Regions from separate parts of the Brevibacillus sp. B_LB10_24 genome, predicted to be linked through region 3. Evidence: riboswitches for the same ligand, from Rfam matches in the RefSeq annotation. Region 3 holds a riboswitch; each other region holds the start of a gene.
What was found. Region 3 has a riboswitch for S-adenosylmethionine ahead of metH (methionine synthase). Riboswitches for the same ligand answer to the same signal wherever they lie in the genome.

Region 1 (10,652 bases), on a different contig from region 3:
GTGTTTTGGGCATCAACACCAACATGGTGATCGTTGCGACGGTCATCCTGGCGTCTGCGCTCGGCGGAGTGGCTGGCGTACTGATTGGCATGACCTATTCTGCCTTGATTCCGTCCATGGGCCTGACCCTTGGGTTCAAAGGCTTGGCCGTGCTGATCCTGGGCGGGGTAGGTAGTATCCCCGGTGCAATGGTTTGCGGTATTATCCTTGGTGTAATCGAAGTCTTTTCAGTGGCCTATGGAGATTCCAGTTATCGGGATGCTGTGGCATTTGGACTCATAATCCTAATTTTGTTGATTAGGCCCCAAGGACTATTTGGCCGGAGAACCTAGAGGGGAGTTGTCTTTACATGGATTTTCTCAATCCTTATAACCTGCAGGTTTTGACATTTATCGTCTTAAACTGCATTTTGGCGATCAGTATCTTCATCACCTTGGCAACGGGCCAGCTGTCGCTCGGGCACGCCGGATTTATGAGCATCGGGGCCTATACGGCCAGCATATTGACCAAGAGCGGGGATGTTCCCCTGCTGCTGGCGCTGGTCTTGGGAGCGCTCGTGGCTGGATTGGTAGCGCTGTTGATCGGGGCCCCGACGTTGAAACTGCACGGGCTGTACCTGGCGATCGCAACGCTCGGCTTCGGTGAGGTCGTTCGCGTCATCTTCCTAAACCTGGAGATCACCAACGGGGCTTTGGGCTTGACTGGACTCACTTCCGTCGGCAGCTATCTTTACGATCTGGAGAAGGCTGTGGGTCTCAAGGCGCAAGCCGTCGGACTCTCCGTTTCTCAGATGAAGGCGATGTCGACGCTGGTGTTTGTCCTGGTGATATTCTTGATCATCCTCTTCCTTGCGCTGCGTTTGAACCATTCGCGCCTGGGACGGGCATTTGAAGCGATTCGCGCGGATGAAACTGCGGCGAGAGCGATGGGGCTGCAAGTCAATTACTACAAGATGCTGGCATTTGTGATCGGCGCCGTCTTGGCGGGATTCTGCGGCGGTCTGTTCGCCCATATCACCACGGCCATCACGCCGGGCGACTTTAACTACCACAGAGTCGTCGAGATCCTTTCGTTTGCAGTCATCGGCGGCAGCGAGATCATCTGGGGGCCGCTGTTCGGAGCTGTCATTCTGACCGCTTTGCCCGAGGTGCTGCGCGGTTTGGCCGATTATAAAATGATGCTGTACGGCGTCATCATGGTCCTGGTCATGGCGTTTCGGCCGCACGGACTCATCGCTGCCGACACCTTCAAAAAACTGTTTGGCAAACGCCGGGCCAAACAGCAGGAACAACAGACGAAAGAGGTGGCGTAAGTGTTGCTTGAACTAACCAATATCGGCAAGAGCTTTGGCGGGATCACGGCACTTCGCGATGTGAACTTTACGGTGAACGAAGGGGAGATCGTCGGCCTGATCGGTCCCAACGGCGCCGGCAAGACGACGATTTTCAACATGGTGACCGGAATTTTCCCGCCTACGCAGGGGACGATCTCGTTTGCCGGCCGCTCCTTAAACGGGGTCCCTCCGCATAAAATCACCGAACTGGGCATCGCCCGCACCTTCCAGAATATTCGCCTGTTTGGGCATATGAACGCGACCGACAACGTGAAAGTCGGCTGCCACACCCGCACGCACGCAGGCTTTTGGAACTCCTTGCTGCGGCTGCCGGGGCAGCGGCGGGAAGAGCGGGAAGTCCAGAAAAAGGCAGAGGAGCTGCTGGAATTTGTCGGTCTCTCCCACATCGCCGACGTGCGTTCCGACACGCTGGCCTACGGTCAGCAGCGCCGCCTGGAAATCGCCCGCGCTTTGGCGACGGAGCCGAAATTGCTGCTGCTGGACGAGCCGGCGGCCGGGATGATCGAGAGTGAGACGAAAGACCTGATGGAGCTCGTAAGTAAGATCCGCGACATGGGCATTACGGTCCTGTTGGTCGAACACGATATGGGCCTGGTAATGAACCTGTGCGACAAGGTGGTCTGCATCAACTTCGGCGTCAAGATCGCCGAGGGAGCGCCTGACCACGTGCAAAATCATCCGGACGTCATCGAAGCTTACCTGGGGAAGGAGGATGAGCAAGATGCTGAGCATGCGTGATGTGAGCACTTCCTACGGACAGATCAAAGCGATCCGCGATATCTCGATCGACGTCCCCGAGGGAAAAATAGTCGGCCTGATCGGAGCCAACGGGGCGGGCAAGACGACGACGATGAAAACGATCGCCGGACTGCTCAAACCGGAAAAAGGAACGATTACCTTTGAGGGAAAACGGGTAGACGGCTGGAAGCCTTACCGCCTGGTACAGGCCGGCCTCGCGCTGGTGCCGGAAGGCCGGGCGATCCTCGGCCAGATGACTGTTCTGGAGAATCTGGAGATGGGCGCCTATCAGCGAAAAGACCCGGCCGGGGTCAAACAAGACCTGGAAAAGATGATGACCTGGTTTCCGATCCTGCGCGAGCGGATCGACCAGCTGGGCGGCACCATGTCCGGCGGCCAGCAGCAGATGCTGGCGATCGCCCGGGCGCTGATGTCCCGCCCTAAGCTGCTGCTGCTCGACGAGCCTTCAATGGGACTGGCGCCAATCGTCGTCTCCGAGATCTTTCGCACGATCAAGGAGATCAACCGCGAAGGCACAACGATCCTGATCGTCGAGCAGAACGTCAAACAGGTCCTGAAGATCGCCGACTACGGCTACGTCCTGGAAGCGGGCCGGATCGTCTATGAAGGGGACGGCAAATCGCTGTTGAACGACGAAAAAGTGACCGAAGCCTATTTGGGCGGAAAAAAGCACGCATAAAAGAAGCAAGTGAGTGGAAACTGCCAAAATACATGCCGTTGGCAGTTTTTTTCTTTATAAAATTTAGGAAACATACGCTATAGCAAAAAGAGGGCAAGCATACCTCCTTCGTTGTTGTGGGTGCCGGTCATTTCGCATTGGAGGGCATGATCATCGACCAGTTGAGGGACAAGGGCTACAACGTGGAGTTTGTACAATAACTTTTATGGGCTAGAGGGCCAGTCATCCCGTTGAAGTACTTCCGCTCGGAATACCCACTTGGGTGGCGTTTTTGAGGAGGTTTCGATAATGTACAATATATTGAAAAAATTGAAGGATTTGGAATCTGACCTTTATCTTCCATTTCCTCACGAAGATACAGATAAAATACAAGAAGATTTTCACTCGGAGTTCTTAAAACTGTCAGATGAAGAGAATGATTTCACTGGTGATTTTCATTCTTACGGCATGAATATCGCTGGAAGTCTAAGTTATGTTTTAGCTGGCAAGACAAGTCAAATACCGAAACGTCAAGTTGAAATGCTGCAGTTTTCGTTCTTTGATTTATTCATCCAGTACAAATTTTTGGAAGGGAAAACAGTGAACTACAAATATTTCCAAAAGGAATATAAAAGCTTTGAAGAAGCAAGAAAGCTGTTGGTTATCCTTCTGTCTACATAGTTTTTTTACCTGCCTGTTGCACAAACGAAAGATCGTCAAGCCTTTGCTCTGACGGTTTTTCTTCATTTTCCCCATGAAATGACCGGAACGTTTGTGCTACTATGGAGAGTAGAGCAAAATTACGTTACGGCCTATGAAAGGGGGGAGCTTACGTGAGCACGATAAAAGACAAACTGGCCGTGCTGCCTGACAAACCGGGCTGTTACCTGATGAAAAACAAGCAGGGCGAAATCATCTACGTCGGCAAGGCAAAAGTCCTGAAAAACCGCGTTCGCTCTTACTTTACGGGCAGCCATGACGGCAAGACGCAGCTTCTGGTGAGCGAGATCGCCGACTTTGAATACATCGTCGTCTCCTCCCCGATCGAGGCGCTGATCCTGGAGTGCAACCTGATCAAGCAGCACAATCCGCGTTACAATGTCATGCTGAAGGACGACAAGACCTATCCGTACATCAAGATTACCAATGACACGCATCCGCGGCTGGAGATCACCCGCAAGGTGAAGAAAGACAAGGCGAAGTACTTCGGACCGTACCCGAACGCCGGGGCGGCAAACGAGGTGAAAAAACTGCTCGACCGTCTCTACCCGCTGCGCAAGTGCAAGACCCTGCCCAAACAGGTGTGCCTGTACTACCACATGGGCCAGTGTTTGGCTCCTTGCGTCTACGAGGTGGACCAAGAGGAGAATCAGCGGATCGCCCTTGAAATCGCCAAGTTTCTCGACGGCGGCCATGAGGCGATGAAGGCGGAACTGACGGAAAAGATGATGCAGGCGGCCGAGAATATGGAGTACGAGCGGGCCAAGGAGCTGCGCGACCAAATTCACAATATCGAAGCGGTGATGGAGAAACAGAAGATCACCCTGATAGACACGGTAGACCGGGATATTATCGGCTTTGCGACGGACAAAGGCTGGATGTGCGTCCAGGTGTTTTACATGCGCCAGGGAAAAATGATCGAGCGGGAGTCGGCGGCCTTTCCTTTTTACGCGGACGAGACAGAGGATTTCATGTCGTACGTGACCCAATTCTACTACGATAAACAACAGGCCCTGCCAAAAGAGATTCTCCTGCCGCAGGAAAGCGAGCCGGAGCTGCTGGCAGAGTGGCTGGGGGTCAAAGTGCTGACGCCGAAGCGGGGCAAAAAGCACGAGCTGGTGCAGATGGCCTGCGAAAACGCGAGACTCTCCTTGGAAGAAAAATTCTCGCTGATGTCCAAGGATGAAGCGCGGACTGTCCAGGCCGTGCACAACCTCGGCCACATACTGGGTATCAGCGTGCCCCATCGCATCGAAGCGTTCGACAACTCGAACATTCAGGGCGTGGAGCCTGTTTCGGCGATGGTCGTCTTTACCGACGGCCGTCCGGACAAGAAAGAATACCGCAAGTTCAAGATCAAAACGGTAACCGGACCGGACGATTACGGTTCGATGCGTGAAGTGATCCGCCGCCGCTACACTCGGCTCCTGAGAGAGAACCAGGATTTGCCCGATCTGATCGTCATCGACGGCGGCAAGGGGCAGATCAGCGCGGCGATGGAAGTGCTCCAGGACGAGCTGGGGCTGTACATTCCGGTGTGCGGACTGGCCAAGGACGAGAAACATAAAACCGCGGAGCTGTTGTTTGGCGACCCGCCCGCGCCTGTCGAGCTGAAACGGGACAGTTACGAGTTTTACCTGCTGCAGCGCATTCAGGACGAGGTGCACCGTTTTGCGATCACCTTCCACCGGAGTGCCCGCAGCAAGTCGCTGCTCAGCTCACAGCTCGACGAGATTCCAGGCGTTGGCGAACGGAGACGAAAGCTGCTGTTTCAACACTTCGGGTCGATCGAACGGATGCGTCAGGCGAGTGTAGAGGAGTATCGGCAATTGGGATTCGGTGACAAATTGGCGCGTGAAATCATCAAGTATCTGCGCAAAATGAATTGAACGCCGCTTGTTTACGTGGTATAATCCCTTTCAAATGAATAACTAGAACTCACTTCCCTCGTTTGGAGAGTTAAAGCTCCCAACCGAATCGCAGAAGTGAGCTAGAGGCGCGAAGGCCATGAGTACCCTCTTCGAGATGCGGGCATCGACGACGGGAGCGGGAAAGGGGCATTCGCCGAAGTGCGGCCGATTTGCTCGACATCTGCCGTGCTGGGTCTGCGTTGAACAAGCGCAGGACTGTCATCCGCGTGATTGCCTATCACCCGGATGGAGAGCTAACTCACTGAACAGGAGTCTGTTTGATACTGACTGCTGCTCGGAGTAGGGAAGGAGGAACCGGTATGTCCACACGTGGCAGCGGCAGGTTACATCCTCGTCGTTGCCTTTTTTAAATCATTTCTGACAATAAGACGTTTACCCACTTGATTTACGTATCGGATCCAAGAGAGAAGGAGAGAGAAGCCAGAATGGGTTTGATTGTGCAAAAGTACGGCGGCACCTCGGTGGGGACTGTCGAACGCATCATGCGGGTCGCAGACCGGATTATTGAGTATAAAAACGCGGGCAACGACATGGTGGTGGTCGTTTCGGCCATGGGGAAGTCGACAGACGTTTTGATCGAGATGGCGAGACAGATCTCACCCAATCCGTCAGCGCGGGAAATGGATATGCTGCTTACGACGGGCGAACAGGTTTCCATCGCACTGCTGGCCATGGCCCTGCAGCAAAAAGGATATGAGGCGGTCTCTTTGACCGGCTGGCAGGCGGGCATCGCCACGGAATCCGTGCACGGAAAAGCCCGAATTCAGGAAGTGGACCCCGCCCGGATACGTTCGGAGCTGCAGCGGGGACGCATTGTCATCGTCGCCGGTTTTCAGGGGATCAGCGAAAAAGGCGAAATCACGACATTGGGACGCGGCGGATCAGACACGACTGCCGTGGCGCTGGCCGGGAGCTTGCGGGCGGATAAATGTGAAATTTTTACCGATGTATCCGGTGTATACACCGCCGACCCGCGCGTCGTTCCGATGGCGCAAAAATTGGACAGCATCTCGTACGATGAAATGCTGGAGCTGGCGATCCTCGGTGCCGGGGTGCTTCATCCCAGATCCGTGGAAGCGGCGAAAAAATACAAGGTGAAATTAGTGGTCAGATCAAGCTTTTCACCAGAAGAAGGAACTTGCGTAGAGGAGGCTGCCGATATGGAAACAGGAAGAGTAGTAAGCGGTGTTGCCCACGATGAAGATATCGCCAAGATTACCGTCGTAGGAATGCCGGCTCGAGTTGGGACGTTGTCGCGGCTGTTCAACACCTTGGCGGGTGCCCAAATCAACGTCGACATTATCATTCAAAGCTCGTACGATGCCGCCGTCACCAATATTTCCTTCACCGTTTCTTCGGATGATCTGGATAGGACACTCGGAACGCTGGCCGCTTTTCAGGAAGCACTCGGCTTTGACAAGGTGGAGCACGAATCGGGCTTGGCCAAGGTCTCGATCGTCGGCGCAGGGATGATCACCAATCCGGGCGTCGCCGCCGAAATGTTCCAACAGCTTGCGGAGCAGGACATCTCGATCAAGATGGTCTCTACTTCCGACATCAAGGTATCCTGCGTCATTCCCGCCGAGCAGACCAGCCTGGCCGTGCGCACCCTGCATACGGCGTTCGGGCTTGACGTGGCAGAGGAAGCGGTCGTTCACGGCATCTGAGGAGCCCCAAAATCTCCGTTTGGCGGTTGACAGGAAAAGACTCCCGGCGTATGATTAAGAAAAGTTTTTAAAATGGCTATGGTTTGGTGTAGTTTGACAATTTCACAAAAGACTCTTATCAAGAGTGGTGGAGGGACTGGCCCGATGAAACCCGGCAACCCCGCAAGAGCGGAGAGGTGCTAAATCCTACAAGTGTAACAGCGTGCACTTGAGAGATAAGAGTGGGTGACCGGGATGTCTGTTGCACCCCCTCTTCTCCAAAGAAGAGGGGGTTTGTTTTTTCTTTTAATCGGCAAGGGGGAAGCGCAAGTGAAACGTGTGGCAATCGGGGATGTGGTTCTCGAATCAGGAGAATGTATTCGGCAGGTAGAAGTAGGGTATCAGGCGTATGGGACATATGACCGCGAGGCGAACAACGCCGTGGTGGTCTGCCATGCGCTGACCGGAGATGTCTACGTAGCTGGAGACGAACAGCGCGCCGGGTGGTGGGAGGGGTTGATCGGTCCAGGCATGCCGATCGACACCAACAAGTATTACGTGATCTGCAGCAATGTACTTGGCGGCTGCTACGGCACGACGGGACCGGCCAGCTTGTGTCCCGAAGACGGCAAGCCCTATGGCTCGCGATTTCCGTTCATCACGATTCGCGACATGGTCCGGGTGCAGCGCCGGCTGCTGGAGGTCCTCGGTGTCGAACAGCTCTATGCGGTCATCGGCGGATCTGTCGGCGGGATGCAGGTGTACGAGTGGATGACCGAGTACCCGGAGATGATGCAGCTGGCCCTTCCGATTGCCACCTGTTCGCGGTTTTCGGCGATCGCCATCGCCTATAATGACGCGGCCCGTCAGGCGATCCAATCTGATCCCGAGTGGCAGGGCGGCGATTACTACCCTGCGGCCGGACCGAGGCGGGGGCTTTCGGTAGCGAGAATGATCGGGATGATCACCTACCGCACGGCGGAGCTGTTCGAGGAGCGGTTCGGGCGAAGCCTGCAGGCGACCAATGATTCCGATCCGTCCCAGACGATGTTTCAAATCGAAAGCTATTTGCGCTATCAGGGCGAAAAGCTGGTAGACCGCTTTGACGCCAACAGCTATCTCACCCTGCTCAAGGCGATGGATACGCACGACATCGGGGTAAACCGGGGAGGCATCGAACAGGCGCTCTCCCGTGTCCGGGCGAAGGTAGTCAGTATCGCCATTGACAGCGACCTGCTCTACCCTGACTCGCATCAGCGAGATATGGCAGATCTGATGGAACGCCTGGGGAAGAAAATCGACTTCTACCTGATGGAATCCAAATACGGCCACGACGGGTTTCTGGTTGAATTTCAGAAGATGGGGAGGATTATCAAGCCTTACTTCGACAGATGAAAGCAGGCTGGGATCGGCAGCAAGCAAAAAGGCTCCGCCGGAATGCAGGCGGAGTCCTCGTTTTGCCTAGTGCTTGTCCTCCGAATAGACATGGATGGTGACAAGGCGCTGTTTGCCGGGTACAATGGGACTTATGACAAGCTCTGCCCGCACCTTTTTCTTCAAGCAGCGGCCCATTGCTCCGGCGATGATCCCGCACTCGAAGGAAAGGGAATGTTTCAGCCGGCTGCCGGGAAGGTGGTCGTAGAGCAGATGGGTGAGGGAAAATTGACAGTAGTCAGAGGTTTCCTCCACCAGATCAAGCTTTCCGAGCCCAAGCCGGATGAACAGCATGGGCAAGTCAGCGGCGGATTTTAACCCAAATTCACTGCCGATGTCTTTGCCCAACCAGTAGAGGATTGGCGGTTCGCTTTCACCCAGCAGCTTTTGCGTCATCGTCTCACGCAAAAAATGATAGCCAAGGTAGGGCATATTCATTTGCTCCGCACGGGCGATTACGTCAGGGGCGAGGAGGGTAGCAAGCGGATCGATCGTTTGGCGCATCGTTTCGGCTCCTTTTTGTTGGGATTGTTACTACAATATGAGCCGGAGAATGCGGACATGACAGGTTTGACCCGCCAAGTTACAGAGCTGTCCAAAAGCCCGCGGCAAGCTTTTGATGTACCGTGCCGCTGTCGGCTTATTTTTTCTGTCTGACTGCGTTTATTCTAAAGATGAATTCAGTTCATCAATCGCTTGACGCTCTGTAGAGACAGGGGTAAAATGGTTGTGGTCAGATACCAAACGCCTATTCTCTACAATTTGACAAATTCGGACAAGCTTCACCGTCCGGATCAGAAATCGTTTACATAAAGCCTGTCCGGCGAGGGGGGGATGGCGATGAATAGTTTACTTGGCGGTAGTGAAAGAATGAGTCTAACCGGACTATCAATGGGACAGGATAGTGGAGAAGAGGTTAGGGTTTGATGGTTACGTTTTTCAAAGAAATAAGCGAGGACTGATCACAAGGGGGGCCCAGCATGGCGAACAGCCGTCAATTTTTTAACCATAGGCTGCATTCATTATTAGGCTTATTTCCAGTAGGTGCATTTTTGCTGGTTCATTTAACGGTCAACTACCAGGCGACGAAAGGAGCCGAAGCGTTCAATCGAGCAGCGGGAACGATGGAAAGCATTCCGTTTTTGCTGTTTGCTGAATTCCTTTTTATTTATCTTCCGCTTCTGTTCCATGCGATTTACGGTTTGTACTACGCGTTCCAATCGAAGAACAACGTAAGAAATTACGGTTATTTCCGCAACCAGATGTTCATGTGGCAGCGCATTACCGGGGTGTTTACCCTTATATTCGTTGCGTGGCACGTTTGGGAGACTCGGATTCAAATCGCCCTTGGCAACGTGGAATTAAACTACGACATGATGGCGAATATCCTGAGCAATCCGGTCATGGTCGTCTTCTACGTACTTGGCGTGCTCGCCGCTGTCTTCCACCTTTCCAACGGAATCTGGTCGTTCCTCGTACACTGGGGAATTACCATCGGGCCGCGCTCACAGCGAATTGCCACTTACTTTACGATGATCGTTTTCGTTCTGGTATCCTTCGTTGGCCTGCGGGCAGTGGCAGCATTTATTCAATAGAGACAGGGGGAAGAAATGATGGCAAAAGGCAAACTAATCGTCGTCGGCGGCGGATTGGCCGGCCTGATGGCGACAATCAAGGCAGCAGAACATGGAGTTCCCGTAGAACTGTTCTCCCTTGTTCCGGTTAAGCGTTCGCACTCCGTTTGCGCACAGGGCGGGATCAACGGCGCCGTCAATACCAAAGGGGAAGGCGACTCGACCTGGGAACACTTTGACGATACGATTTACGGCGGGGACTTTCTCGCCAATCAGCCTCCGGTAAAAGCGATGTGTGATGCCGCACCGGGGATTATCTACATGCTGGACCGGATGGGCGTCATGTTTAACCGGACACCTGAAGGGCTGCTTGACTTCCGCCGCTTCGGAGGAACGAAGCACCACCGCACGGCGTTCGCCGGGGCGACGACCGGCCAGCAGCTTCTGTACGCGCTGGATGAACAGGTGCGCCGCTTTGAGACGGAAGGCCTCGTCACCAAGTACGAATACTGGGACTTCCTGGGGGCCGTCCTGGATGACGCTGGCGTCTGCCGGGGAATTACCGCGCAAAATCAG
Region 2 (10,652 bases), on a different contig from region 3:
CATGTTAAGCGTAATTCCACTGGTGAGCGTACTGATCGGTCCAAGCAGGCTGGCCGGTAAATTTGACGTGTTTCCAATCACCATCTGAACAGCCAAGGCTTCTCCAAAAGCACGCGCCATACCTAGTACCACGGCCGTCAGACACCCTGGCAGCGCGCTCTGCAAAACAATGTGCCAGATCGTTTGCCAACGGGTGGCCCCCAGCGCCAGTGACGCGCTCCGAACATCCTGCGGAACAGCCGCAATCGCATCTGTAGCGACACTTGTCACAGTAGGCAAGATCATCACGGCTAAAACAATGCCGCCTGCAAGCAGGCTAAATCCCAGCGTGTCAAACTGGGCGCGGAGCAGAGGAACCAGCAGGGTCAAACCGATGTAGCCGTAGACCACGGACGGAATCCCCACAAGCAGTTCAATGACGGGCTTTAGCACTTTTTTGCCGAAAGACGGAGCGATTTCTGTCATGTAAATGGCAGTTCCGATACCGAGCGGAGCGGCGATGCAAGCTGCTAACGCCGTTACCGCGAACGATCCCATGAGAAATGGCAGGACGCCAAAGCTCGCTGGTTTCCCTTCCGGATCCCAAAGCCGGCCCAGCAAAAAGTCAGTGACACTGACCTTGTTGACAAAGAAAGTAGCTAACCCCTTTGAAGCAATGAAGTAGGTAATCGACAAAGTCATGACAATCAATAAAGCAGCGCAAATCCGCGTAATCAATTTGCCAGAGGCATTTTCGATCCGTTGTTTTCGATTGTGTGTCAAAAGTCTTTGCCGCATATCTGATTGGGAAGCCTCATGCTCCTGGCCTTTACGGTGGGACCGTTCCGATTTGGGCAGAACTGCTCCCTCTATCGTTGGATACTCCATCTCCAACCTACCTTTCCTCTTCGAAAACTTGGCTGCGCCAGAACTTTGGCGGAGCTATAGATTCCTACTGTATAAAAAATCAAGTTACGGGAAGCAGAAGGGAGGGGTAGATATACCCCTCTCGGACGACTGCTATTGCCGGTTTCTTATTTTTTCGTAACGTTGCCGCTGGCGTCACGTACGACCTTCATCTCTGTAGCGGGGATGAAACCCAGCTCGGTTACGACGCCTTTCTGTACTTCATCGCTCACCATATACTCGAGAAACGCTTTGACATTGCCGGTCGGTTCCCCTTTGGTGTACATGTGTTCATACGCCCAGACAGGATACTCATTCGTTACGATCGTCTCCTGCTTCGCTTCGACACCGTCGAGCTTCAGGGCTTTTACGGAATCATTGAGGTAAGATAGAGCCAGGTAACCGACAGCTCCCGGTGTTTCAGCAATAATTTTTTGAACGTTACCGGACGAGTCGTCTGTAATACCCTCGGCTTCGTCATGTCCATCAAGTGCAAATTTTACGAAGGTAGCTCGCGTACCGGAGCTCTTCGGGCGATTGACCAGCGTAATTTTTTGGTCAGCGCCGCCTACGTCCTTCCAGTTGGTGATCTTTCCTGTAAAGATATCGATTAATTGCTGTTTGGTCAGATTGTCAACACCCACTCCCGGATTAGCCACAGCAGCCATGCCGACCACGCTGACAATGTGATCCTTCAGCTCTGCTGCCGGAACTCCTTCCTTCTCTTCGGCAAAAATGTCGGAGTTACCGATCGTTGCCGCTCCGGTGGCTACCTGGCTCAGACCAGTTCCGCTTCCTCCGCCTTGCACCTGGATTTGGACGCCGGCATTCTTAGCCATGAAGTCTTTCGCACCTTGCTCTACTAACTTTTGAATGGCAGTAGATCCGACAGCAAGAATCGGTGTATTGTCTGTTGTTGTTGCCGGAGGTTGCTCAGAAGTCGCGGCAGGCGGAGTATTTTGATTGTTGTCGCTGCTCTGAGTTGTCGGCGAAGCGCTTTGGCCGCAGCCCGTCAATAGCAATCCCGCCGTCAATATTCCTGCAAAAATCGATACTAGCTTTTTCAAGGAAATAGCCCCCTGTTCGCAAAATGTTGTTTCTCTTTACGGTTATCATCATACTGCAGGGGCATGAAGCAGGGATTAAGCTATTATTAAGCGATTGTTAAGATTTCGGACAGTACAATAGTCCAATCACCCATGTCAGAATTCCCGGTCAGTGTATATGCTGACAGTGATTACATCCTAGCAAAAGGGGAGATTTGCATGGCCAAAGGACACAAACACGAGGTTGAGTTTGTCAGTTGGTATCATCGGAACCCTGTTCACATCCACGATTACGCCGCCCGGACGAGCGTAAATTTCGGGCATCGGCACTGGATGGGCGGTAACACTACCCCTGCCGACGGGGGAATGGATCACGTTCATTTTTACGAGGGTACCACTTCCTATGACAGCGGGCACGTTCACCACTTTCGCGGCTGCACCGGCCCAGCCATACCTCTGCCGGACGGCTCGCACTACCACGATTTTGGTGGGGAGACATCGTACGACAAAGGCCACTCGCACTGCTACCAAGGACGAACAAGTCCGGCTATCGAATGTTAAATGAATAGGAAATGAAACGATCCGTGACAGGATCGTTTTTCTCTTTTATAGAAGTTATAGGGGAATCGGTCTGTACAAAAAGGGGAGTTGCCGCATGGCAAGAAGTGATCAGCCTGCTCCGTCCAAAGCAAGGAGCAGGCGGTATGGGGTACTGGAGGTGCTGCGAGTATCGTTTAAGCTGGGACTTACTTCGTTCGGCGGACCCGCAGCCCATCTTGGCTATTTTTATGAAGAGTACGTCCGTAAAAGAAAATGGATAGATGACAGGAGTTACGCAGACCTCGTCGCCCTGTGCCAGTTTCTGCCGGGGCCGGCAAGCAGCCAGGCGGGCATCGGGATCGGGGTCATCCGGGCCGGAGTGCTTGGCGGAATTGCAGCATGGCTGGGCTTCACTCTTCCTTCCTTGATTGCCTTAACCTTGTTTGCCCTGTTGATCAATGGGTTTGACATCAGCAGCGCAGGCTGGATTCACGGACTAAAGCTTGTCGCCGTAGCAATTGTCGCTCAAGCCGTGTGGGGAATGGGACAAAAACTGGCGGCTGACCGGACGCGTGCCAGCATCGCCGTCGTCACGGCGGCCATTACGTTGATCTGGCAATCGGTGGTGAGCCAGGTCTTACTCATTGCTGCGGCAGGAGTGCTCGGTTTTTGGCTGTATAGAAGTGCCGCCGACGAGCACGCTCCATCGCTGCATGTAGCCGTCAGCCGCAAAACGGCAGCGGGTTGTCTGGCGCTGTTTTTTGCCTTGTTGATCGGTTTGCCTCTATTGCGTCAGGTCACACAGTTGGAGTGGGTTGCTGTATTAGACAGTTTTTACCGTGCAGGTTCACTGGTGTTCGGAGGCGGCCATGTGGTGCTGCCGCTGCTTGAGAGGGAGGTCGTTCCGGCCGGTTGGGTGGACAAACAGGATTTTTTGGCCGGTTACGGCGCCGCTCAGGCCGTCCCTGGGCCTCTGTTTACTTTCGCCGGGTATGTAGGAGCCGTTTGGGGCGGGGTCTTTGGCGCTGCGCTGGCCACAGCAGCCATCTTTTTGCCGGCGTTTTTGCTCGTTCTCGGGGCGCTTCCCTTCTGGAACACCTTGCGCAGCAGTCCGAAAGCGCAGGGGGCGATGACAGGAATCAACGCAGCCGTCGTCGGCATCCTGCTGGCCGCTTTGTATCAACCGCTTTGGACCACTTCCATACTCGCGCCGTCCGACTTTGCTTTTTCATCTGTTCTGTTTGTATTGCTGGTGTTCTGGAAGACGCCCCCGTGGGTTGTCGTAGCAGCGGGTGCCTTAGGCGGCGGACTGTTGTGGTAATCCCGCGTGCTGACAAAAGTGTGGGGTGCGACGGTCTCGCACCCCTATCTGCCGGCTGGCAAGCCCTTGATCAAGCCGCTGGCAAATTGAATCGGAAGCCGGATCCTGTCTTCTGCCGTTTTCAACTGATAGATATCCCTGCCCTGCGTCTTTCCCGGCTTGATATTTACCTCGATGATCCAAATGTGCCCGTCCCTGTCTACTCCCAGGTCCAAACCGAGCTCCACCAGTCTTTTACACTTTACTTCCTCCAATCCCGTACAGACCCGGCTGGAAATCTCCCGCAGCTTTTGTTCAATCTCCCCGGCCCGCTCAGGACCATAGTTTTTTTCCAGATAGGGAAACACCTGATGAGCGCTTCCCCCGCCAGAGAGATTAGATGTAAATTTTCCGGCCCCGCCTTCTCGTACGCAGAAACCCATAAGCTGCCACTCTCCCTGCCGGCCTTTCTGCATCAACGAGCGAATATCGTAGACACGCCCTTCCTGGCTGCGAATGTCCAGCCACTGTTGAACGATGTACTTTCCATTGCGGCATATGGCATGGAGCGCCTTACCGATCGCTCGTCGGGTGCAGCGGCGCATCGGCTCCCCGCCCCCCTCCAATAGGTATCCGTCTCCCCCGCTGCTCAGCCGATAGATTCCCTCTCCGCCTAGCCCGTTGAGCGGCTTCAGCATGACTGTTTCGTGCTTTTTGAGCATGTTGACCACATCCGTTTTTTCCCGATATCGCACAGTCTCAGGCAAATGGGGCTGCAACACGGGAATGTTGAGCAGCGCCTTGTGAATGCTCCACTTGCTGCCCAGCCCATATCCAATAAATGGCATCTTTTCTTGACGCTTTAAAGCTTTTACTTTTTGAATCGTTTCCGGCTTGCGATAGTATCCCACGTCATGGGAAATGAGAGGAAACGGCACATCTTTCCTCTTCCAGCGGCCCTTGTCGCGGATCCAGCCTGCTATCGTTTCCTTCTGCAGATCCGCGTCATGCGGCGTAAAGACAATAATCCCACCAAACCCCTCCTGCGCTGCTACGTGAAAGAAGGGTTCAAACCGCTCCGGCTTCGTTACGCGATGCGTCATAATCCCAAGCATGTTCCCCATCTTGATCACCCGCTCTAAAAAATGGTGGCTATCCTCAAACTATTCGCCGCCATGGAAAGCGTAGCCAACCAACAGGAGATATCCGCAGATATCCATAGATCCCGCCTACAAAGACCCGCCAATTCATTGGAACACACAAAAAAACAGCTTGAGGCATTTGCCCCTCGCTGTTTTTCCCCTTATGAGATCACTTCACCCGGCCACGCCAGCATGCCGCCAGCCATGTTTTCTACCTTGTAGCCGTAATACTGTGCGAATTCCGTCGCCCGCCAGCTGCGTGCGCCGCTGCGGCAGACCATCACGATCGGCGTCTCCTTATCAAGCGCCGGCAGTTTTTCGGGAAGGGTCCCGAGCGGTATGTGAATCGCTTGGGGAATGTGTCCATCGTCCCATTCATGCTGCTCGCGAACGTCGATGACCTGAATTTTTTCCCCTTGCTCCAGCCGCTTGATCAATTCCTCAGGGAGAATCTCTTTAACCTCGGTTTCCACCGTTTTCGCCCTCCTGTACGCTGCGTAGCTGTTTCCATGCATTTATCTTAACATAAACCTTCAGCCGCGCGCCAATGGGCCTTTACTTTCCTTGCACGTACTTGGAGTCAAACAGGAACAGGCGCATTAGCAGAATCAAGGACGGAACCAGCAGACACAAACCGGCGACAAACCCGATCACCAGCGCCAATCCCATCTGCGGACTGGTGACGCTGTCCGAGATCGTAATGTACGGGTACAACAGGTAAGGCAGATGGGAAGCGCCGTAGCCGAAGAAGGCGAAGGCGAACTGCAGCATGACAAACACAAACGCCCACCCGTAATACCGCTTTTTCAAAAGCAGCGCCAGCGCAATCAGAAAGCAGCCGAGCGACAGCAAAAACATCCAGCTCATGTCCAGCATGTTGTCAAAGTGCTCCGGGTTATGCGTTCTGATCGAGAAAAAGACGAGAAAGCTGGCAAAAATGGTCGGCAGGCTCCAACCGATCGCAAACGACCTGAGCAGCTTCGCCGCGGCGGCATCCCTGGCTTTATCGGCGTAGCAGGTCAGGAAGCTGGCGCTGATAAACAACACGCTGACCAGCGCCAGAATCACGACCGCCCAGGAATAAGGACTGGCCAGCAGTTTATCCATCAGCAGGGTGATGCGCTCCCCCTCGACCGAAATAAACCCGCCTTCAGAGATCGTCAATATCGTTGCCAGCGAGGCGGGAATCAACAGCCCTGTCACGCCGTAGACAAACTGGTACACCGTGTTCTCCCGCGCTCCATAGTGGGCAAAGGCGTAAAACGATCCGCGCAGCGAAATCAGGACGAGCGCGATGCTCCCCGGCACCAGGAGTGCCGTACCGTAGTAGTAGGCGGTATCAGGAAAAAAACCGATCAAGCCGACCACGAAAAAGATCAAAAAGACATTGGTCACTTCCCATACGGGCGACAGATAGCGTTCGATCACCCCATTGATGAGGTGATCCTGCCGGCGCATTTTGCTGTAAAAGGAGAAGAAGCCGGCGCCAAAATCGATGGACGCGACGATGATATAGCCGTACAAAAAGGTCCACAGCACGGTAATTCCCAGCATTTCCAGCATGTTGCTTCTCCTCCTTTCAATTCCTCTCTTGTGCTCTGGCCAGGTCGTGTTCGACCGGGTTCTTTTTAAACATTCTCCGCAAGACTAATGTACAGACAATCCCTAAGAAGAGGTACAAGCAGCCGAACAGGACCAGCATCTCGCCGACGTTGTCCGCTGTCGTCGCGGCGTGCTGTGTCTTCATATAGCCGTACAGGATCCACGGCTGCCGGCCGATTTCGGAAAAGATCCAGCCGAGCTCAATCGCCAGAAAAGAGAGCGGTGCCCCAAGCAGAATCGCCCACAGCATCGGCCGCGAAACGGCGCTTGGCTTCTTTCTCCAGCGCAGAAAGATGTACAGCAGAGGGACGATGACCAGGTAACCGCCAATCGCCACCATTCCATCAAACAGGTAGTGAATAAACAGCGGGGGTCTCAACTCCTCGGGAATTTCATTCAGCCCCTTCACTTCCCCTGTCGGATTCCCTGTTGCCAGAATGCTCAGCGCATAGGGAAGCTTGATCGCATACTTCACTTCATTCGTCTCTTTATCCAGCATACCGCCAAAGATCAGCTCAGCATTCGGCTTGGTTTCAAAATGCCATTCGGCTGCCGCCAGTTTTTCCGGCTGGTGTTTGGCCAGGTACTTCCCGGCGATATCACCCCAGACCGCTGTTCCGACAGAGAAGATCAAGGCCAGCACCACCGTAAAATGAAGCGATTTGCGGTAGTACTCGTGATCTCTCCCCCTTTTGAGCAACGAATAGGCGGCAATGGCTGCCAAGGCAAAGGCGGACGCGGCGTAGGCGGACAGAATCATGTGCCCCGCTTTCGAAGGCGTCGCCGGGTTAAACATCGCGACGAGCGGCTGGATGTCGACGATCTTCCCGTCGGCCAGCGTAAAGCCTTGCGGTGCATTCATAAAGGCGTTTACCGTCATGATGAAAAAGGCGGACGCCGTAGAACCGATGATCACCGGGATAGAGAAGAGCCAGTGTACGTACGGGTTCTTAAACCGATCCCAGGTGTAGAGATAAATCCCTAAAAAAATCGCTTCAAAAAAGAAGGCAAATGTCTCTAAAAACAACGGCAGGGAAATCGCCTCGCCTGCTATCTTCATAAAGCTTGGCCACAACAAGCTGAGCTGCAGCCCGATGCAGGTACCTGTCACGACTCCGACCGCCACGGTGACGGTAAAGCCTCTCAGCCAACGCTTGGCCATGACCAGGTAAAGCGGATTTTTCTTGCGGATGCCAATCCATTCCGCAATCGAGATGGCGACGGGAATGCCCACCCCTAAAGCAGCAAAGATGATGTGAAAGCCCAGTGTTAACGACGTCAGGATACGGGCGAGCATGGTATTATCCAGTTCCATATCTGTCTCTCCCTTCCGCAGGCAGATCATTGTTGCCCTTACTATTACTTTACGCCAAAATGTGGCAGCGAATGGAAGAGGTTGTGAACAACGGACGGCGAATTCATTACAGATTTGCAACACCGTTCGTCTGCGAAAAAGTTTTCGAAACTGGTTGACAATTATCTCTTCTATCTTTTACAATACGAGAAACAACTACATATCCTCATCAAGAGAGGTGGAGGGACTGGCCCGATGAAACCCGGCAACCGGCACAGATAATGTGCAAGGTGCTAATTCCTGCAGAATCTGCTGATTCTGAGAGATGAAACCGGTGACACAATTGTGTAACGAGCCTTCTTCCCCTCAGAAGAAGGCTTTTCTTCTTCCTTTAAAAATAGTGAAAACAGGAGAGATGCAAAATGGCTGATCAAGAGTGGAAATTGGAAACTATCGCCCTGCACGGCGGACAAGAGGCCGATCCTACTACCGGTTCGCTGGCTGTCCCTATCTATCAGACCTCATCATACGTATTTCGCGATGCGGAGCATGCCGCCAACCTGTTCGCTTTAAAAGAGTTTGGCAACATCTACACACGCATCATGAATCCGACACAAGATGTGTTTGAAAAGCGTGTCGCCCTGCTCGAAGGGGGCGTGGGAGCGCTGGCTACCGCTTCCGGCCAGGCTGCCATCACGTTTTCGATCCTCAACATCGCCGGGGCAGGCGACGAGATCGTTTCATCCAGCAGCTTATACGGCGGAACTTACAACCTGTTTGCCCACACGCTGCCGAAGATGGGGGTAAAATTCCACTTTGTCGATCAATCCAACCCTGAGAACTTCCGGGCCAAGATCAACGAGAAAACCAAAGCCCTGTTCTGCGAAACGATCGGCAACCCCCGGATCGACGTCGCTGATCTGGAAGCCATCGCCAAGATCGCCCACGAGCACGGAATCCCGCTGATCGTCGACAACACATTTGCTTCTCCGATCCTCTGCCGGCCATTTGAACACGGCGCTGACATCGTCGTCCATTCCACGACAAAGTTTATCGGCGGACACGGCACATCCATCGGAGGCATCATCGTCGACTCCGGCAAGTTTGATTGGAATAACGGAAAGTTTCCCGGCTTGACCACTCCCGACCCAAGCTATCACGGCGTCGTCTATACGGAAGCAGTCGGCAATCTGGCCTACATCATCAAAGCCCGCGTCCAGCTTCAGCGCGACATTGGCGCAACGCTTTCGCCGTTCAACTCCTTCCTGTTCCTGCAAGGTCTGGAAACCCTGCACCTGCGGATGGAGCGGCACAGCCAAAACGCGCTGGCGGTAGCCAAGTTCCTCTCCGACCACCCGCTGGTCAGCTGGGTGAATTACCCTGGTCTGGAGACAGACTCACAGCATCAACTGGCGAGGAAATACCTGCCGAAAGGACAAGGAGCCATCCTGACGTTCGGGATCAAGGGCGGAGTTGCCCAGGGCAGCAAGCTGATCGAATCTGTCAAGCTGTTCTCCCACCTGGCCAACGTCGGTGATTCCAAGTCGCTAATCATCCATCCGGCCAGCACTACCCATCAACAGCTCACGGAAGAAGAACAGCGCCAATCCGGAGTATTGCCCGAGATGATCCGCTTGTCGATCGGCACAGAGGCGATTGAGGACATCCTGGCTGATCTGGATCAGGCTTTGAAGACGGCAGTAAGGTAAAGAACGCTTACTCGTAAAAACAGTCCGTCTAACCGACAATGGTTAAACGGACTGTTTTCACTTTCCTGTGTTCGAGCGGCTCCCCTTTGCCGCCACTCGAAAAGTTTTTTTACCCAGAACCCTGTCCCCATCATAGATGACCGCTGCATACTCTCCCGCCGGATATGAACCGCTAAATTCTGCCTTGTAGTAATTCCCTTCCTTTTTCAGCGTTCCATCGTTTAACTGAAAGAGATATGTTTGCGTCTGTTCTCCCTCCGCAGGTCCTGTTACCTTTAACATGATGTTGGTTCCGTTCACAGAAAAAGAAATTGGTGTGGTCGAACCCTGTTGGTGACTAAACTGATCGTTTCCAAACGGCGGCAAGAACAGGTTCTCTTTCGGCAATAATGGTTCAGCCTGAAAAACCAACGCTGCCTTTGTCATTAGCCCTTGATATTCATTTCCCATCTCGGCAGGAAGTGTGGCAGTGAAAACGAGTGAATCGCTTTTAAACACGTCAATTTCACCAATTGGCAGCTGTTTCAAATCTGTCAATAATCCTTGATAACGTATGCCGGACTGATCAGCTATCGTCAACTGCAACAGGTTATAAAGCGCCTTTGAACCATTTTCCCAGTTAGCGGTTACCGTATAGGCAAATTCCGTATTGCTGTCGTTGTTCACATGAATGGTTGACTTTACACTGTCCCCGGGTTTTAGATCCTTTACGCTTAAAAAGCCGTTCCCCGGATTCGTTGAAATGTCTATCCGGTATTCCGCAGGTGTCGCGCTTGTCTCCCCGAATGGCAAATAAACGGCTGCCATACAACATAAACAAATAGCGATCAGCAAACCATCCCATTTCATGACTTCTCCCTCGCATTCCGGATGTGCCTTTCATCCAGCATTGACAGGAAGGCGGAGGAAAATCCCTCCGCCCCTATACTCTTCTTTTTTTAGTTAGTCGGCTCCCAGTTGCCGCCACCGCTGCCGGGGGTGCCGTTCGACAGGTTGTCTTTGTTATACAACGTGCCGTCTTCTTGCACGGCGGTGAATTTCACGTCGAAAGGTGCCTGGGCTCCTTGCAAGTAGTTTTGGTCTTCACCGTTGTCGCGGAACACGATCTTATATGTCACATTCCGGGTGCTGCTG
Region 3 (10,652 bases):
CTTCCGTGTCGCCTTCTTCAGCTGCGCCCACGAAGCGGGTCACGCCATCTACGAGCAGAACATCAATCCCGACTTGTTCGGCACACTTCTCTGCGACGGCACATCAATGGGGATTCACGAGTCCCAATCCCGTTTCTGGGAGAATATCGTATGCCGCAGCCTGCCGTTTTGGCAGCACTTCTTCGGCGATCTGGTCAAACAGTTTCCGGATCAACTGGCAGGGGTCCGAGCGGAAGACTTCTACCGCGCCGTCAACTACGTTCAGCCATCGCTCATTCGCATTGAGGCAGATGAAGTTACATACAACTTGCACATCATGATCCGCTACGAGATCGAAAAAGGCTTGATCAACCAGACGATGGAGGTCGGCGACCTGCCTCGCATCTGGAACGAAAAGATGAAGGAATACCTCGGCGTGGTACCGCCAAACGACGCAGACGGGGTCTTGCAGGACGTTCACTGGTCGGGCGGCAGCTTCGGCTACTTCCCCACCTATACGCTGGGCAACGTCTACGCTGCGCAATTTGCCCACGCGATGAGACAGCAAATCAGCGGCTTCGACGAGCTGATCGCGGGCGGCGAGTTCACACCGATCCGCACCTGGCTGAAGGAGAATATCCATCAGTGGGGCAAAATGAAGAGCCCTTCGGAGTTAGTGCACGACATCACCGGCGAAGCGATGAACGCCGACTATCTCGTTCAATACCTGGAAGAAAAGGAAAAACAAGTATATCAACTATAGGCAATCTGCCAGCTGAAAAGGCAAGCCTTGTTACTTGAGGCTTGCCTTGGTGTTTTTGTAAAAGTGATACTCACCTCTACTTCTCCGTCACCCTCTCCATTCAAAGTAGTTTCCCTGCGTGTGATAGTCTCCCTCTACCATTCTAACTTCTTGTGAGGCTGCACGTCGGCGGCGCGAACCACATACGACCCTATCAGATGGTTATCTGAAGCGTTTTTGTGTCACCTGGATTTCTATCCGTTTCCGTTTCTTTTCCCTTCGCATCTTTTATATGAACACTTTTAGAAAGCGAGGTGACTGATTGGGCTCCCCTAAGTACGGATATCGTCGCGATTGTGTTTAGACGTGTTGCCAGGGCCGGCGTGCGGCTAAGAACTATCCGGGTTGTTCGCGGAGTCGGCAGCGCATTTCCGTGCAACCGATTTTTATGATCGGCAGTCGAGTAGGCCCAGCACAAACCTGCCTGCTTGCCAATCATTTAGCCGAAATGTCCCGATCTTCGAACGCAGGAGGTTAACACAACGAAAGGTGACTCTCTGCGCTTAGAGGGCCACCTGTTTTCTTCGAAAATGCTTCCAAAAGAATAGAAGGAGGTATAGAGATTGGCTAAATCAACTCGTGTTCTCTTAGGTCAAATGGTTCGCCAGCAGAGGCGGCAGGTCAGGGAAACGGAGGCCATGCACCGAGACCTGGTGGCACAAACCACCAGCATTAGGCAAGAGATGCAAGCGAATCAGGCGCGTACCGAACTAATCTTGGATGAGCTGCTGCAGACTCTGCAACAGCAAGGAGCCGCCCTCTCCCAAATCCAGCAAGTGATGGCCCAGCAATCAGCGCTTCTGGCACAGATAGCAGAAAATACAGCTCAACGGCCCCAGCTGCCCGAAGCTTAAATGATGGCCTACAACTCTTCGATGATATCCCCCGCTATAAGCGAACCCTGGTCATGCCGTTTTGCCGCCGCTCTGTCACCGGCCGCACCGTGAAGCCAGACACCCAGACAAGCGGCCAGGCTCGCCTGAAAGCCCTGTGCCGCCAAACTTCCGATCACACCGGCCAACACGTCCCCACTTCCCGCAGTAGCCATGCCGGGATTGCCCGTCGGATTGATATAGACCGCTCCATCAGGTGCAGCCACCACCGTCCCGGCTCCCTTCAACACGACAACCACATGATGGCGAAGGGCATAGCTTTTGGCCACCTCGATCCGGTTTTGCTGCACTTCCGCTGTGGTCGCCCCGGCCAGCCTGGACATCTCCCCAGGATGAGGGGTGAGGATCACCTCGCCCCCCCTCCTTGGCCAAGCGGCAAAGTCGGCGTCGGCGAGCATGTTTAACGCGTCCGCATCGAGCACAAGCGGGCAATCGCTCTTCTCCCAGAGCAGGCGCAGCCACTTAGCATCTCCGGAAAAGCGGCCCAGTCCGGGACCGATTACTGCCGCATCCCGGTCAGTAAACAACTGCAGCAGGGACTGGACATTTTGCAGGTCGTGTCCCGTTCCCGGGATGCCTGACAGCATCACCTCGGGGACCCGCCCGATCAGAGCGGGAAGCAATTCATCCGGCACCGCCCAGGTGACCAGCCCGGAGCCTGCCCGCAGCGCCGCTTTGCTGCAGAGCAGGCCGGCTCCGCTCATCTGCCGGCTCCCGGCACAGACCAGCAGATGGCCAAAGGTGCCCTTGTGACTGTCCGGCTTCCTCGGCAGCGCCGGATCCAGGCCGAATTCCTCCCGAAACAGCCGCTCTCCCAGCAAATAGGTATGAATGCCAAACTGTCGGGCAAGATCAGGCCAAATCCCGATCTGCCCTACCGCGACCTGTCCGGCAGTCTCTGCTCCGGGCTGCTGCACCAATCCTCGTTTGAGGAAGGCGAGCGCCACAGTACGGGCTGCGCGGATACAAGGGTCGTGCACCCGGCCTGTATCCGGGTCAAGCCCGCTGGGAATGTCGACGGAGATGATCGGCAGCCCGCTCTCATTCGCTGCCCGAATCAGTTCGGCATACGATCCGCGGGGCGCCCCTTTCGATCCTGTTCCGATCAGGGCGTCAACGATTCCGTCGTACGAGTGCCAATCAATCGGTGCACGGCCATACGTCTGTGTTGGCACGCCAAGCCGGGACGCCAAATCGCGCTGAAAGCCGGCATCACCGCTCAACTGTTCAGGCGATACGGCGTAGATCACCGTCGCTTCCATGCCGCTCTCGATCAGGTGTCTGGCCGCAACCAGGCCGTCTCCGCCGTTGTTTCCCTTCCCGGCGAGGACCGCCCAGCGGGCCGAACGGCCTGGACGAGCCAGCCCCGATTCGCGGGAAAACCGCTCCACTTCACGGGCTACCGCGGCCCCGGCGTTTTCCATCAGTACGATGGCAGGCAGCCCAATCGCTTTGATCGTGTGTTCATCCAGCTTTCGCATTTCTTCGGCAGTCAATACGTACACCTGAAAACAACTCCCTTCCAAAAGGAGGTCAAGAAAAGGCAGGCTTACGTGCCTGCCACTTGCCTTGCGGTATCGCCCTGCCCGTTGGAACGATCCAGGACGTATTTTGTCAGCTCGACCGTCATCTGGTAGTAGGAAAACGGCGTGATCAGGTAGATGCCCTGGAAGTATTTCATCGCCGTATCAAGCAGTTCTTTTGCCATTGCCGTACCCTCGCGGCGTCCTTCCTCGCCCTGCAGCTCCTTCATCCGCTCAAGCGCCGCCTGGGACAGCTTGATCCCCGGGACTTCGTTGTGCAGGAACTGCGCGTTGCGCCAGCCTGTGAGCGGCATGATGCCGATAAAGATCGGGATGTCGATATGCTTCGTCGCGTTGTAGATCAGCTCGATCGTTTCCGCATCGTAGACGGGCTGGGTCATAATGAAGTCGGCCCCTGCTTCCACCTTTTTCTCCAGACGCTGCACCGCTGCTTCGATCTTCCGGACGTGCGGATTAAAGGCGGCTCCGACGACGAACTGCGCCTTTTGCTTCAAAGGCCTGCCGGAGAAAGAGAAACCCTCGTTCAGCTGTTTGATCATGCGGATCAAATCAAACGAAGTCACGTCAAATACGGAACTGGCTCCCGGCAGGTCGCCAAACTTGGACGGGTCGCCCGTGATGACCAGCACCTGATCGATGCCCAGTGCATGCAGGCCCATCAGATGGGACTGCTGGCCGATCAGATTGCGGTCGCGGCAGGCGATGTGCAAGAGCGGGTCGATGCCGAACCGGTGTCTCATCATCGCGCCCAGGGCCATATTGCTCATCCGCACATTCGCCAATGAGTTGTCCGCCAAGGTGATCGCATCGGCTCCCGCATTGTGCAGTTCGCAGCAGCCGTGGAGAAATTGGTCTGCGTCCAGATCCTTGGGCGGGTCAAACTCCACGATGATCGTATGCCGCTCTTTTACCTGCTCCACGATCGTCGGCAGCTGTCTCTGCTTGACGCTGTAGAGCGCCGCTGCTTGCCGTTCGTTCTGCCCTGCCTGCGGATTGACCCGCGGCAGCGGCGGCAGATCGGCCAGTGCCTCGGTGATCGCCCGGACGTGGGCCGGAGTGGTGCCGCAGCATCCCCCGATCAAGCGAACGCCGAGCTCGCGCAGGCGAGCCGCGCTTTCCGCAAAGTACTCCGGCGTCGACTTGAACGCGTAGGAGCCGTCCGCCATTCCGAGCCGTCCCGCATTGGGAAAGGCGGAGAGCAGTACGCCATCCGGTACGACACAGCTTTCAAACGAGCGGATGATCTCGGCCGGACCTAACCGGCAGTTCAGTCCGACGGTATCTGCTCCTGCCTGCTGAAGCTGGCGGAAGGCCTCGCCGAGCGTATAGCCATCTCTCGTACGCCCCACTTCCATCGTCGCCAGCTGCGCTAGGATCGGCACGTTCGTCAGCGGGCGGATGACTTCCAGGGCCAGCAGCAGCTCCTCCAGGTCGAGGAAGGTCTCCAGCAATATCCCGTCCACCCCTTCGTGGAGCAGAGCGATCGCCTGTTCTTCAAACAAGTCGCGAAAGCCTTCCATCTGCGGCATCCGCACCCGCCCGGCGATGATCGAGCCTATGCTTCCGACGACAAAGGCGTCATCCCCAGCTGCCTCCCTGGCGATTTGCACCGCCGCCCGATTGATCCGGGCCACCCGGTTTTCCAGGCCGTAGCGGGAGAGGCTGTCGCGATTGGCCCCGAAGGTATTGGTCTCCAGCAGCCGTGCACCCGCCTCGTAGTAGGCGCTGTGTACATCTTTCACCAGCTTGGGATTGGACAAACAAAGCTCTTCATAGCTGGTGCGGATCGGCACACCCAGCTGGTAAAGCTGGGTAGCCATCGCGCCGTCTCCGATCAGCAGATGTTCGGTCAGATACCCCTTTAAATCTCGTTTACTCCCCATAATACGTCCCTTCTCTCACTTCTTCGTTTCCGTACTTCCTTATACTCACACCTCAAAGACGGACGGTCCGGCGTTAAAGTAACGAGCTTCAGGGTGAGCGAACACCATGGCCGATACGGATGCTTCCGGTTCCATCATAAAGCCCTCTGTCAAATGAATGCCGACATCTTCCGGACGCAGCAAACGGAACAGCTTCTCCTGATCTTCCAAACTCGGGCAGGCCGGGTAGCCAAACGAAACGCGGATTCCTTGATACCGCGCCCCAAGGCGCTCAGCCATCGTCATTTCTGCCGGGTCAGGGAAGCCCCAGACGTCCCGCATCAACTGGTGAACCCGCTCGGCAAAGGCTTCTGCCGTCTCCAGGGCGACCGACTGCAGCGCGTGTGACCGCAGGTAATCGCCGCTCTCCTTCCACTTGGTCGACTGTTCGCGAATGTTGTGTCCGCAGGTGACAGCCAGGAACCCAACGTAATCCATCTCGCCGCTTTCGACGGGACGGAGAAAATCGGACAGGCAGAGATGCGGCTCTTCCGGCTGCCGCGGGAAGGTGAAGCGTTCCACCAGCCGGGTCTGATCGGCAGGATCGTAGACGAGAATATCGTCGCCGTCGGCTTGCGCCGGGAAAAACTGATACATGCCATGGGCCCGGATCAAGCCTTCCTCACGCGCTTCGCGCAGCAGTTCTTCCACGACGCCGTATAATTGAACGGTTTTCTCGTCTCCTTCAGCCAACAGCTTGTCGACATTGCCGCGAACGCCCAGATGCTTACCGAGCAGCATCCGCAGGTTGATATACGGCTGCAGATGGCTGATCGGATAGTCGCGCAAAACGTGCCTTTTCAAATCCTGCGGTACGAAAATCGGGGCGGTTCGACTGACCGCGGATCGCTTCACGCCTGATTTGCCTGATCCCGCTGGTGCCTGCTCGCTTGTTGCGGCAGCCGCCGCAGCTGCTTCCTTGGCTTTTGACTGTTCTTCACGGATCGCCTCTACAGCCGACGGATCCTGCAGTTTGTTGGCCAGGTCGAGACCGTCCATGGCATCCTTGGCATACAGCACCAGCCCGTCGTATTCGGCCGCAATCCGGTTTTGGGTGAATTTACGCGTCAGCGCAGCTCCCCCCACCAGCAGCGGCACATCGATGCCCGCCGAACGCATGTCCTGGGCCGTCACCACCATCTGCTGCGCCGACTTGACAAGCAAGCCCGACAATCCGACAATATCCGGTTTTTCGCTCCGGCAAGCGGCGATCAACTGTTCCGGCGGTACCTTGATGCCTAAGTTCACCACGTTGTACCCGTTGTTGGAGAGGATGATTTCAACCAGATTTTTGCCGATGTCATGGACGTCCCCCTTCACGGTAGCGAGCAGGACCTTTCCTTTGGTGGCCGATTCCGTCTTCTCCATCAGCGGTTCGAGAAACGCCACTGCCGCCTTCATGACTTCGGCACTTTGGAGGACTTCCGCGACGATCAGCTGATTAGCGTTAAACAGCCTTCCGACCTCTTCCATTCCCGCCATCATCGGCCCGTTGATGATATCGAGCGGAGCGTATTTCTTCAGCGCTTCCTCCAGGTCGGGGATCAGGCCCTCTTTCGAGCCTTCCACGACGTAATTGGCCAATCGCTCCTCCAGGGTCAGCGTCGAAGCCTCTTTTTTTACGACTACTTTCTTCTGGCGGTAAAAATCCGTAAAGGCCGCCAGCGTCTCGTCATTGGTTCTGAACAGCAGCGCTTCCGCCAGCTCCCGCTCCTCCTGCGGAATCGAAGCGTAGCGTTCCAGCTTCTCCGTATTGACGATCGCATAATCCAGGCCGGCCAGGGTCGTATGGTACAGGAAGACCGCATTCAGCACTTCCCGACCTGCCGGCGGCAAACCAAACGAGACGTTGCTGACGCCGAGAATCGTCTTGCACTCCGGCATCTCCTGCTTGATCAGGCGGATTCCCTCGACGGTTTCCAACGCCGATCCGATGTACTGTTCATCCCCTGTCCCGACCGGGAAGACCAGCGGGTCAAAAATGATGTCCTGCGGCTTCACCCCGAACTGGTTGACCAAGAGATCGTAGGAGCGCTTCGCCACTTCCAGCTTGCGTTCGCGAGTGACCGCCATCCCGGACTCCTCGATCGTCCCCACGACGACCGCCGCGCCGTAGCGATGGATGAGCGGCACTACTTCTTCAAAGCGCTTTAATCCGTCCTCCAGGTTGATCGAGTTGATGATCGCCTTGCCCTGCGAGAATTTCAACCCCAATTCCAGCACTTCAGCATCGGTCGAGTCGATCATCAGCGGAGCTTTTACCTTTTTCACCACATAGCCGAGAAAGTTCTCCATATCCTTCAGTTCGTCCCGGTCCGGGTCGGCCAGGCAGACGTCGATGACGTGGGCCCCCCGCTTGACCTGGGCGCGGGCGACATCGGACGCTTCCTCATACTGTCCGGCGGCGATCAGATCACGGAACTTTTTCGAACCGATGACGTTTGTCCGCTCGCCGACCAAAAGCGGCCGGTTGTCCTCCTCCACGTAGACGACATCGATCCCCGACACCGCGGCAAGCGGCTTGGATTCCAAGGGACGAGGTTCGTAGCCGCTGAGCGCCTCCGCCATCGCCTTGATGTGTTCCGGCGTCGTTCCACAGCAGCCTCCGGCGATGTTGAGCCATCCTCTTTCGGCAAAAGCGGCCATCTTCGCAGCCAGGGATTGCGGCGATTCATGGTAGTGTCCGTTTTCATCCGGCAAGCCGGCATTGGGGTAGCAGCTTACACCGCACCCGGACAGGTCGGCCAAGGTCCGCAGATGGTCGCGCATGAACTCCGGTCCGGTCGCGCAGTTTAAACCGACCGACACCGGCTTTAGATGTTCGATGGAAACGTAGAACGCTTCGATATTTTGGCCCGCCAGGGTGGTGCCCATCGGCTCGATCGTGCCTGAGATCATCACGGGCACTTCCCGTCCCAGCTCGGAAAAGGCCTGGCGGATACCAATCCCTCCAGCTTTCACATTCAGCGTATCCTGCGACGTCTCCAAGAGCAGCACATCCACTCCGCCGATCATTAAGGCCTTGGCCTGGCGGTAGTAGGTCTCTACCAGCCCTTCAAACGTAACCCCGCCCGTCAGTGACAGCGTCTTGGTCGTCGGACCCATCGATCCGGCTACATAGCGCGGCCACTCGGGAGTGGATGCCGCATCCGCCGCAGCACGGGCGATCCGGGCAGCCTCTATGTTGATTTCTTCGTCCTTCTCCTGCAGGTCGTACTCGGCTAGCACCACCGTAGTCGCCCCGAATGTATTGGTCTCAATGATGTCGGCTCCCGCTTCCAGGTACTTTTCGTGTATAGAGCGAATCACATCCGGCCGGGTGAGGTTGAGGATTTCGTTGCAGCCTTCATACTCCTCGCCGCCAAAGTCTTTTGCTGTCAGGTCTGCCTGCTGCAGCATCGTTCCCATCGCGCCGTCCAATATGAGAATTTTACGACACAGTTGCTCTTGAAAACTCGGTTTGCTCATCGTAAATAACCTCTTTCTGACATAAAAATACCTCTTCCCGGCATATAAGAAGAGGATTGCGCACAAAATGACTATGCTCCTCTCTTATCTGTCAAAGCGAGCGCGCTTTGCTGGAATTGGCACCAGATACCGGTTGCCGAGGCTTCACAGGGCCAGTCCCTCCACCTCTCTTGATAAGAGTACTTGTCATGCAATTTTTTATTCATTATATATTAGCATTTGCTTGCTGCTTCGTCAATGAGCGGTCTTCAGGCTGAATGGTGATCAGCCCATTTTGCCGGGCACCAAGATACCTGCCCACAACAAACTAGTCAAAAGTGTATACACTAGAGCATAATCGAAAGGAGGAGGAACAAGAAATGAGCACATCGTTCTGTGGAGGGTTTTTCGAAAATTTCGCCGTCGTGCTGGTGCTGTTTATTCTACTCGTAATCGTGGGAAGCACAGACAACTAATCGGTATCAAACAAATGCCAGAAGAGCCCGGTCATTGCCGCGGCTCTTTTTGTTTGGGACTGCAGTTCCCCGAGTTTATTCGATATCGATTTATTGGGTTAAGACCCCCACCTCTATAGGTGGGCCTTGAATCAGGTGGGGTAGAGTCCCCATCTGATTCCCCGATGTTCAGCGAAGCTGAACGAGTTCACTGCCTTTTCGATTTGTCAGCAGCACCGCTTTTTGCTACCATGAAGCTAAACCGTACGATGAATGACAAAGGGGTTACACGGATGAACGAGCATGCCCAATTTTTTCCGAGAGATGCATTTATGGCCAAGCTGGACACGGTAAACAAGCTGAAAGAAAACGATTTTGAACGGTACCAGATTGTCAAAGACAAAGAAACTGGACAGCATTACCTGCATTATACGCTGGAGATACTCCGCTTGTCCGAAGGCGGTTACAAAGACCAGTACGATTACTTTCTCCCGCTCCAATCAGACGACGTGCTGGGGATCGTCCTCGCCGAGCAGCCTTATTCGTTTCCGGACCACTGGAAGGAAACGTATCTTCGCAGCGGGCTCGACGATCGGCTGATGTGGTTCGACCCGAAGGAGAACTTCGAGTCATTTGCCGTTGCCGAGGAAGAGCAATCTCTGCTGGAATCGCTGCGCCGCTTTAAATCGGAATGGGAGCACTCCTCAGACAAGGAGGCCCTGACCAGAAAACTGTTCGACGAGCTGGAAGCACAGCGCAAGAAGCCGTCATGTTGAAAGGAAAACAGCAGCAGGTGCGATACCTGCTGCTGTTTTTACTTTCCGCTGCCAAACCAGGTTTTGGCCAGCTGCGATACTACCTGCTTGGGCAGCGACTGGGCTTGTTGCACCTCGCGGCCGTCGGCGTCCACCCCGCGGTAAAGCAGGTTCATGTCGTTCTCAGGGTCGGATTTGGTTTCGAGGGTGAGCTCACCCAGCTTTCCTGCCGCCGTCCACTCTTCGATCATGATCTGGTATTCGCCGGGAGCCAGTTCGATGTAATCTTCATCGGTCACGTCGACAACCGCATAGCCATCCGGCTCAATCTCGGCTTCGTATGTACGTCCGTTCGCCGACTCATAGAGGGCCAGTTCGCCCGGTTCATTCAGGTTTTCGGCAATCGCGGAAAAATCCCGGATTGTCACTTTTACCAATCGCTTCACTTTGCTATCGCCTCCACACCTTACTTTAGCACGAAGCAGGGCAAAGATACCAGCGATCGAACTAGCGATCGAGCAAACGGTTTACCAAGGCGATCTCTTCCCGGTGAGATCCCGATGCGGGAGTCGGCGTTTCCAGGATGACGGGAAGTTCATCTACTTCCGGGGTTTGCAAAAGTTCCACCAACGATTCAGCCCCGATCTCGCCTTGCCCGATGTTGGCATGGCGGTCGCGGCGCGATGCGGACGGGTAGCGGGAATCGTTGAGATGCACGGCCCGCAAATGCGACAGGTAGCCCATGCCCCTCGCTTTCTCAGCCACTTGCGGCCAATTTCCGCCCGTCCACATGCCGCTGGCAAAGGCATGGCAGGTATCGAGGCAAAAGCCGATTTTTTCCGGATGGGCCAGCAG

Region 1: linked by a shared signal. The riboswitch ahead of metX (homoserine O-acetyltransferase MetX) and the one ahead of metH (methionine synthase) in region 3 are both predicted to bind S-adenosylmethionine.
Region 2: linked by a shared signal. The riboswitch ahead of ACI7RC_RS17520 (homocysteine synthase) and the one ahead of metH (methionine synthase) in region 3 are both predicted to bind S-adenosylmethionine.

What each region holds. Positions count from the first base shown of each region.
Region 1 is NZ_JBJQOQ010000006.1:6,470-17,121, reverse strand. It holds gene ACI7RC_RS07715 (branched-chain amino acid ABC transporter permease) at 1-332, shown strand, start outside; gene ACI7RC_RS07710 (branched-chain amino acid ABC transporter permease) at 350-1,312, shown strand; gene ACI7RC_RS07705 (ABC transporter ATP-binding protein) at 1,313-2,092, shown strand; gene ACI7RC_RS07700 (ABC transporter ATP-binding protein) at 2,076-2,792, shown strand; partial or broken gene ACI7RC_RS07695 (TraB/GumN family protein) at 2,897-2,992, shown strand; gene ACI7RC_RS07690 (YxiJ family protein) at 3,081-3,452, shown strand; gene uvrC (excinuclease ABC subunit UvrC) at 3,605-5,380, shown strand; lysine riboswitch at 5,475-5,666, shown strand; gene ACI7RC_RS07680 (aspartate kinase) at 5,848-7,089, shown strand; SAM riboswitch class I at 7,202-7,311, shown strand; gene metX (homoserine O-acetyltransferase MetX) at 7,399-8,463, shown strand; gene ACI7RC_RS07670 (DUF2507 domain-containing protein) at 8,530-9,006, opposite strand; gene ACI7RC_RS07665 (succinate dehydrogenase cytochrome b558 subunit) at 9,483-10,097, shown strand; gene sdhA (succinate dehydrogenase flavoprotein subunit) at 10,116-10,652, shown strand, end outside.
Region 2 is NZ_JBJQOQ010000020.1:25,907-36,558, forward strand. It holds gene pstC (phosphate ABC transporter permease subunit PstC) at 1-777, opposite strand, end outside; gene ACI7RC_RS17485 (phosphate ABC transporter substrate-binding protein) at 1,014-1,952, opposite strand; gene ACI7RC_RS17490 (YmaF family protein) at 2,151-2,492, shown strand; gene ACI7RC_RS17495 (chromate transporter) at 2,587-3,792, shown strand; gene ACI7RC_RS17500 (YheC/YheD family endospore coat-associated protein) at 3,837-4,895, opposite strand; gene ACI7RC_RS17505 (rhodanese-like domain-containing protein) at 5,075-5,386, opposite strand; gene ACI7RC_RS17510 (cytochrome d ubiquinol oxidase subunit II) at 5,469-6,476, opposite strand; gene ACI7RC_RS17515 (cytochrome ubiquinol oxidase subunit I) at 6,493-7,830, opposite strand; SAM riboswitch class I at 8,033-8,141, shown strand; gene ACI7RC_RS17520 (homocysteine synthase) at 8,232-9,518, shown strand; gene ACI7RC_RS17525 (hypothetical protein) at 9,576-10,367, opposite strand; gene ACI7RC_RS17530 (TasA family protein) at 10,457-10,652, opposite strand, start outside.
Region 3 is NZ_JBJQOQ010000047.1:23,719-34,370, forward strand. It holds gene ACI7RC_RS25795 (carboxypeptidase M32) at 1-742, shown strand, start outside; gene ACI7RC_RS25800 (hypothetical protein) at 1,345-1,635, shown strand; gene ACI7RC_RS25805 (NAD(P)H-hydrate dehydratase) at 1,644-3,179, opposite strand; gene ACI7RC_RS25810 (bifunctional homocysteine S-methyltransferase/methylenetetrahydrofolate reductase) at 3,224-5,101, opposite strand; gene metH (methionine synthase) at 5,147-8,608, opposite strand; SAM riboswitch class I at 8,690-8,788, opposite strand; gene ACI7RC_RS25820 (YjcZ family sporulation protein) at 8,968-9,063, shown strand; gene ACI7RC_RS25825 (hypothetical protein) at 9,336-9,818, shown strand; gene ACI7RC_RS25830 (hypothetical protein) at 9,857-10,243, opposite strand; gene ACI7RC_RS25835 (deoxyribonuclease IV) at 10,305-10,652, opposite strand, start outside.